One region of the Paenibacillus sp. FSL W7-1332 genome, then DNA from elsewhere that is predicted to be linked to it. Evidence: riboswitches for the same ligand, from Rfam matches in the RefSeq annotation. Region 1 holds a riboswitch; each other region holds the start of a gene.
What was found. Region 1 has a riboswitch for ZMP and ZTP ahead of rpiB (ribose 5-phosphate isomerase B). Riboswitches for the same ligand answer to the same signal wherever they lie in the genome.
Positions count from the first base shown of each region.

Region 2: it holds a riboswitch for ZMP and ZTP, as region 1 does, so the genes downstream of both, MKX98_RS20440 (tetrahydrofolate dehydrogenase/cyclohydrolase catalytic domain-containing protein) here and rpiB (ribose 5-phosphate isomerase B) in region 1, are expected to answer to the same signal.
Region 3: it holds a riboswitch for ZMP and ZTP, as region 1 does, so the genes downstream of both, purT (phosphoribosylglycinamide formyltransferase 2) here and rpiB (ribose 5-phosphate isomerase B) in region 1, are expected to answer to the same signal.

Region 1 covers NZ_CP150209.1:6,976,253-6,978,519, forward strand. Annotated here, with positions in the region: gene glyA (serine hydroxymethyltransferase) at 1-82, opposite strand, end outside; gene MKX98_RS31750 (TIGR01440 family protein) at 173-757, opposite strand; gene rpiB (ribose 5-phosphate isomerase B) at 839-1,303, opposite strand; ZMP/ZTP riboswitch at 1,418-1,499, opposite strand; gene MKX98_RS31760 (low molecular weight protein arginine phosphatase) at 1,591-2,178, opposite strand; gene MKX98_RS31765 (manganese efflux pump) at 2,232-2,267, opposite strand, start outside.
Region 2 covers NZ_CP150209.1:4,576,287-4,578,553, forward strand. Annotated here, with positions in the region: gene MKX98_RS20440 (tetrahydrofolate dehydrogenase/cyclohydrolase catalytic domain-containing protein) at 50-898, opposite strand; ZMP/ZTP riboswitch at 963-1,042, opposite strand; gene MKX98_RS20445 (permease) at 1,201-2,211, shown strand.
Region 3 covers NZ_CP150209.1:4,398,942-4,401,208, reverse strand. Annotated here, with positions in the region: gene MKX98_RS19580 (ATP-binding protein) at 1-707, opposite strand, end outside; ZMP/ZTP riboswitch at 961-1,041, shown strand; gene purT (phosphoribosylglycinamide formyltransferase 2) at 1,126-2,267, shown strand, end outside.

The sequences.
Region 1 (2,267 bases):
CAATGTTGCTGCGTTGACGCTTCAGCTCCAAATCCATCGCTTCCAATACAGCCGGGTCACTCTTCCGCAAATGTTCCATCATGTTCATATCCTCCCATAATCCATCGTTATTTTTTCTTGCAAACTTAAAACTACAAGTTGTCATCATTAAAAAAGCGAGTTCTCATTCGAATCAATCGCACAGCGTGGAATCATCCCTCTGCTCGAGTCGGTACACCGCACGTTCTCCGCCGATCAGCTTGGGGCGGGTATAAGCCGCAGTTACGCGCGCCTCCCCGATATAACGCTCGGTCGGCCGGAATGGAACCGCCACTCTCCGCAAATGCATGCCGATCAGCGTCTCGCCGATATCGACACCCGCATGGGCTTCAATCGATTCCGCAAGGCAGGGCTCCTTCATGCTGCGGTAAGCTGCAGAAGCCATCGACCCGCCCGCACCCGGAATGGGAACTGCCGCCACTTCCGTCAAGCCCAGCCGCTCGAGCAGCTCGCGTTCCATGACAAGCGCACGGTTCAGATGCTCACAGCATTGATAGGCCACCGCGAAACCGAATTCCGCTTGAACCGCGGCAATGCCCTGGAGAAGCTGCTGCGCCGTTTCAAGAGCGCCGCCCGTACCGATTCGGCGTCCAACCACTTCACTGGTGCTGGCTCCGATGACCAGCACTTTACCCGGGCCTAAATCGGCCGCTTCGGCCAGTTCGCGGACAATACGCGCTGTCTGTTCGTTCAAGGAAACCTTGGAGATATCCGTCATGTCACAGTCCTCCCGATGATTTTTTCACAGAAGATGCTTCAATCCCATATCACGATAGCCGCAGCTGTATTACGCGTTCACTTATCGCGATTCATTCTTCAGGTAACGCTCCTCGATGGCCTTGATCTTGTTCACGCGGCCGACATGGCGCTCGCCATGACTGAAATCCGTCGTCAGCCATGCGCTGACGATTTCGGCAGCAAGTCCGGGACCGACGACACGCTCACCCAGCGCAATCACGTTGCTGTCGTTATGCTCGCGCGTCGCTTTAGCTGAGAACACATCATGTGTCAGCGCGCAGCGAATGCCCGGCACCTTGTTGGCCGCAATGCTCATGCCGATCCCCGTACCGCAGATCAGAATGCCGCGGTCCGCTTCACCCGAGACGACCTTCTCGCACACCGGAAGGGCATAATCGGGATAATCCACGGAGTCGGAACAGCCGCAGCCCAGATCCTCCACCTCGTGTCCAAGACCCCGAATGACTCCCACGATTTCCTCTTTCAGACGAATGCCGGCATGATCCGTACCCAATGCAATTTTCATCTATGAAAAACCCCCTCGTATGTTCGCTTTTGCGTTTTAGCTTGTTTCATTATAACCCAAATCGGGCGCAAAAGACGAAAAAAGAGCAGTCGGCGCACGTATAGTGCTCCAAATGCTCTTTGCCCAGGCGACCGGCCGTATATTCCGATGCTCCATCGTGGTTTCATCCACTTCGTCGCCAGTTACACCGGATCATTTGTTTTTCACCTTCATCTTAAAGCAATACCATGCGAAAGGCAAGTGGCTTTTTAGCCCAATGGCAGGCTTTATATCTCTAAAAGCTAGACTTAGTTATGCCGATCCGCTTCCAGCTTGTCCAAAAGACGGAACAACGCCGTCCGTATCTCTGCGGCCGTCGCTTCATATTCCTCCCGCGAGCCTCCAAAAGGGTCGGAGATATCGAAGCTCGGGATGCGCTGACGCAGCTCGATCAGACGCTCCCGGTCACGGTCGCTGACATCGTGGCCCAGAGATCTGGCCAGCTCAAGCGCTGCATACAGACTATCCTGCTCCCGCAGATCGTCCAGCACCCGGCGGTCATCCTCAACAAACTCTTTCAGCGTGTGCATCTTGTCAGCGGCGTGCGGGAACTGCCTTATAGCATACTGCTTATGCGACTGGGTCAGCGTCAGAATCAGATCCGCCCATTCCACCAGGTTCGCGGTCAACGGCTTGGACACCAAGCGTTCCTGGATATCCTGGTCTCGCAGGATGGATTCCGCATGATGGGACACCGGCATTCCGTCCACGGCCGAGACGCCGGCGGACTTCGTTTCCAGCGGAATGCCCCGTTGTTTGGCAAGCTTTCTCAGCATGCCTTCCGCCATTGGACTGCGGCAGGTATTTCCCGTGCAGACAAACAGTATATTTTTCACGGTCCGTTCCTCCCGTTCGTAGGTTCTTTGGGGCTATTGTAACAAATATTGCGTCAAAAAATAAACATGGTGCCAAAGATAACCAAAAT
Region 2 (2,267 bases), 2.4 Mb from region 1:
TATTCATGGGCGCATCTTAATTCATATGCAAATTGTCTGTGGTTTTCCTTCAGGCTTGCACGGTTCGCTCGGCCGATTCGACGGTATGCTTCAGCAATGTAGCAATCGTAACGGGGCCGACACCTGCCGGTACCGGTGTAATCGCAGATGCCACCTTCGCGCAGGCTTCATAATCGCAGTCGCCGATATTCCCTTTATTGTAGCCGGCATCCAATACAACGGCACCCGGCTTAATCCAGCTCCCTTGAATGAAATTAGGTTTGCCTACGGCCGCAACCACGATATCCGCCTGGGACACAAGCTCCCCGAGGTTCCTCGTTCTCGAGTGGCAGATCGTAACGGTAGCATTGCGATTGAGCAGCATCATCGATACCGGCTTACCCAGAATCGGACTGCGTCCGACCACCACGGCATGCTTCCCTTCGATCGGCAGATCATAATAATCCATAATCGCAATAATCGCGGCAGGCGTACAAGACGGATAATCGGCAAAACCAAACGCATTTTGCGAGAAACCGAGCGTGGTTACTCCATCCACGTCTTTTTCAATGGCTATGGCATCAAAAGCCGCCCGTTCATCGATATGATGCGGTACCGGATGCTGCAGCAGAATACCGTGGACATTCGGATCCTCGTTCAGCTCTTGTATCGCGGCGATCAGCTCCTCAGTCGAGGTCGAGGTCTCCAGCACCACTTTCTTGGATATGATGCCAAGCCGCTCGCAAGCATTTCCCTTCATCCGTACATAGGTCGCCGAAGCAGGATCATCGCCAACCAGAATCGTTGCCAGACAAGGCGTTATCCCGTGCTGCTTCAATTCCTGTACCTTCACCGCCAGCTTTGCCTTAATATCATCGGATACCTTTTTTCCATCCAAAATTACGGGTTCCTTACTCATGCTAATCCGCTCCTTCGCCATTGTATTAAAAACATAAAGAGGCAAGGCGACTAATCGTCTCCTTACCTCTTGCCCAGGCGTACGGCATATGATCCTATGTGCTCCCTCTTGGTACCCCAAGCTACGCCAGTAACACACAGATAACTTTTTTTAAATATACCACGACTTTGGACTTCGCGCTACCGGTCATGAAGTTCACCTATTAAATCGTAATCTTTTTGATTAATTTGCAAGAATCGAGTATGTTGCCGATGGTACAAGCATAGAATGTCCTAAGAACAATTCGCTCCAGGAGGCCTTGAATGAAATATCCGGTAATCTTCAAAATGCTGCCCTTCATGATTCCGCTTGTCTTCGTGATACCGGTCTTGACGATATGGCTGCAGAACGATTCAAGTCTAATATCAAGCCGTGACATACAGCAGGTAAAAACGGTTTTTACGGGCATTTTCCTTGAGGCGCTTCCTTTTGTGCTGCTTGGAGTGCTGCTGTCGTCCCTTCTTCAGCTGTTCGTTAAAGAACAGTGGGTGCGTCGGATCACGCCCAAAAACCCGGTCATCGGCGTCCTGTTCGCTTCCATGCTGGGGATCGTGTTTCCCATCTGTGAATGCGGGATGATCCCGGTCGTCCGAAGGCTGATGCTTAAGGGGATGCCTGCCTACATCGCTGTAACCTTTATTCTCAGCGGACCTATCCTGAACCCCATTGTGTTCGCTGCGACGTTCATGGCCTTCCGCTCGCATCCCGAAGTGACGATCGGCCGGATGGGACTGGCTTTTGCAGTCGCGATAACGGTAGGTTTGCTTGTCTATGTTTTTTCAAGGAACAACCCGCTCAAGCGTTCCTTACAAGAGTTTTCCGAACAAGATTCCGCCGTTGGTGAACGCAAGCTGCACGAGCATCCCAAAACCTGGAGAAGCCTGTTTGTCCACGCCGGAGACGAATTGATCGAAATGGGCAAATACCTGGTTCTTGGCGCATTCCTGACAGCCTGCATCCAATCCTTCATTCCTAGAGAAGAGCTGCTGGCATTGGGGAACGGTCCCACCGCTTCTTACCTGTTCATGATGGGGTTTGCTTTCATCCTGTCCCTCTGCTCGACTTCGGATGCCTTTGTAGCATCGGCGTTCACGCACACCTTTACCGTAGGTCCGCTCGTATCCTTCCTCGTGCTCGGCCCGATGCTGGATTTCAAAAGCTTGCTCATGCTGTCGACTACCTTCAAGACTAAATTCGTGATCGGTTTAAGCCTGCTGGTAATGACACTTGTCTTTATCGGCTCTGTAGCCGTCAACGCTCTTTTGGGTGGATAGCTGCCTAAGGATGAAAGATTGACGAAAAACCAAACGAGATTACCGGGACCGTTTAG
Region 3 (2,267 bases), 2.6 Mb from region 1:
ATGATCAACGTGAATCCCGTGACCATTTTCTCCTGCCCGTCCAGACAGCGTATCCGATAATCGACGCTTCCGATCTCTCCGCTCTCGGCATATTTTGCCCTGCGTTTCATCAGTTTGTTATGGTGCGATGCGTCGACTACCACGTCGGTTGAAATCCCGAGGACGTCACGGGGATGCGCAGCATTAACAAGTCTGAGCGCGGCAGGATTAACATAGTGGACAATGCCTTTTTTTGTTATGAGTACGGATAAGGGGAGTCCTTCCAACAGCTGCAAAAACGAATTTTCCTTCTCGTTTAGCTTCTGTTCCTTCAGCTCCAGCTGCTTCATAAGTTGTCTCAGCAAGGTTCGATCTTCAAACTGTACCAAGCAGCCACGGAAATTCTGCGCCAGCTCCTCCTTAACGCTGATACGTACACTGAGGTATACTTCACGATCGGATGGATGGTGGTAAACATATTCAAACTGGGTTATGGATTGCTGCTGATTTTGAGCGGCTCTTGCGTTCCAAACCACTTGATTCAATAAGGCGCGGATGCTGCTATCTTCTTGTGGCGCCCCGGCAGTTAACTCCTGCTGTGAATATCCCAATAGATCACTTAGTGCCGAATTGACCTTAAGAATCGAACCATCAAACGATATCAATGCCATTCCGATTACGGCTTGTTCAAAGGCAAAATCATGATTGGGGTTGGAATAGGGCAGCACAGCAAGTCTCCTTTCAAATATCTGACAGGAATGAATTTATCCATATTATATGTTGGACCCTATCATTCATCAATCCTTTAAAGCGATAGATCAATAACGAAATTTCTCGTTTTGGCGATAAATCCACCCTAAGAAGTGGCTTTCGCAATCGCTGAAGGATGCCATCGATATGCTGAAGTCTAAATCCTAATGTCGCCTTACGGTGATATTGCAATTAACGGGAAGATTAAGTATGATTTAAATAACAATGTATAGGTTTATGTGTAACTGGCGTAGCATGGGGGACCATGAGGGAGCACATAGATGACGACGGCCGTACGCCTGGGCAGAGGTAAGGGAAGCTTATTTCCCTTACCTCTTTATTATTTTCTGCTTTTTTTATAAGTCTCTGAAACTACGAAAAGGGGATAAAACAACGATGTTAAAAACGAAGAAAATACTGCTGCTAGGTTCGGGAGAACTCGGAAAAGAAGTCGTGATTGAGGCCCAGAGACTGGGTGTTGAAACCGTAGCGGTCGATCGTTATGCTGACGCTCCTGCCATGCATGTTGCCGATCACAGCCATGTCCTCGATATGCTGGATGGGGAGAAATTACGCGCAATCATCGAGCTAGAGAAGCCGGACCTGATCGTACCCGAAATCGAGGCGCTCGCTACTTCGGAGCTGGTTAGACTGGAGGAAGAGGGGTACCGGGTTATTCCTACTGCCAGAGCTGCGAAGCTTACGATGGATCGTGAAGGGATTCGCCGGTTGGCTTCCGAGGAGTTGGGACTGCCTACTGCAGGCTATCGATTTGCCGATACTTATGAGGAATTTAAACAGGCTGTCCTGGATATGGGCTTTCCGTGCGTGATAAAACCGCTGATGAGTTCCTCAGGCAAAGGCCAGAGTGTATGCCGCTGCGAAGGGGATATCGAGTCCTGCTGGAACATCGCGATGGAAGGCGGCCGCGTGCAGAACGGCAGAGTGATCATTGAGGAATTCATTACGTTCCAGTCAGAGATCACGCTTTTGACCGTTCGCTCCGTCAATGGAACAAGCTTCTGTGCGCCAATCGGTCATATTCAGGAGAGCGGGGACTATATCGAATCCTGGCAGCCGCACAACATGTCCGATGAGCAAATGGAGGAAGCTAAATATATTGCAAGGACGATTACCGACGAGCTTGGCGGATATGGATTGTTTGGTGTTGAATTGTTCCTTGCTGCGGATAAAGTGTATTTTAGCGAGGTGTCTCCGCGACCGCATGATACCGGCTTGGTTACGCTGGTGACGCAAAATTTATCTGAATTCGCGCTTCACGTCCGTGCCATTCTTGGTTTTCCAATCCCGGAGATCGAATTAATAACGCCGGGAGCCAGCCGTCCGCTGAAAGCTGCGCGAGAACTGGAGGACTACTCAATTACCGGTGCCGAGCAAGCACTGGCTGTTCCGAATACGCAGCTGCGCATTTTTGGGAAACCGGTGACCAAGGTTGGAAGACGGGTCGCAGTTGCGTTGTCAACCGCCTGCACATTAGAGGAAGCGCGTTCGCGTGCGAAGCAGGCTTTGGATGAGCT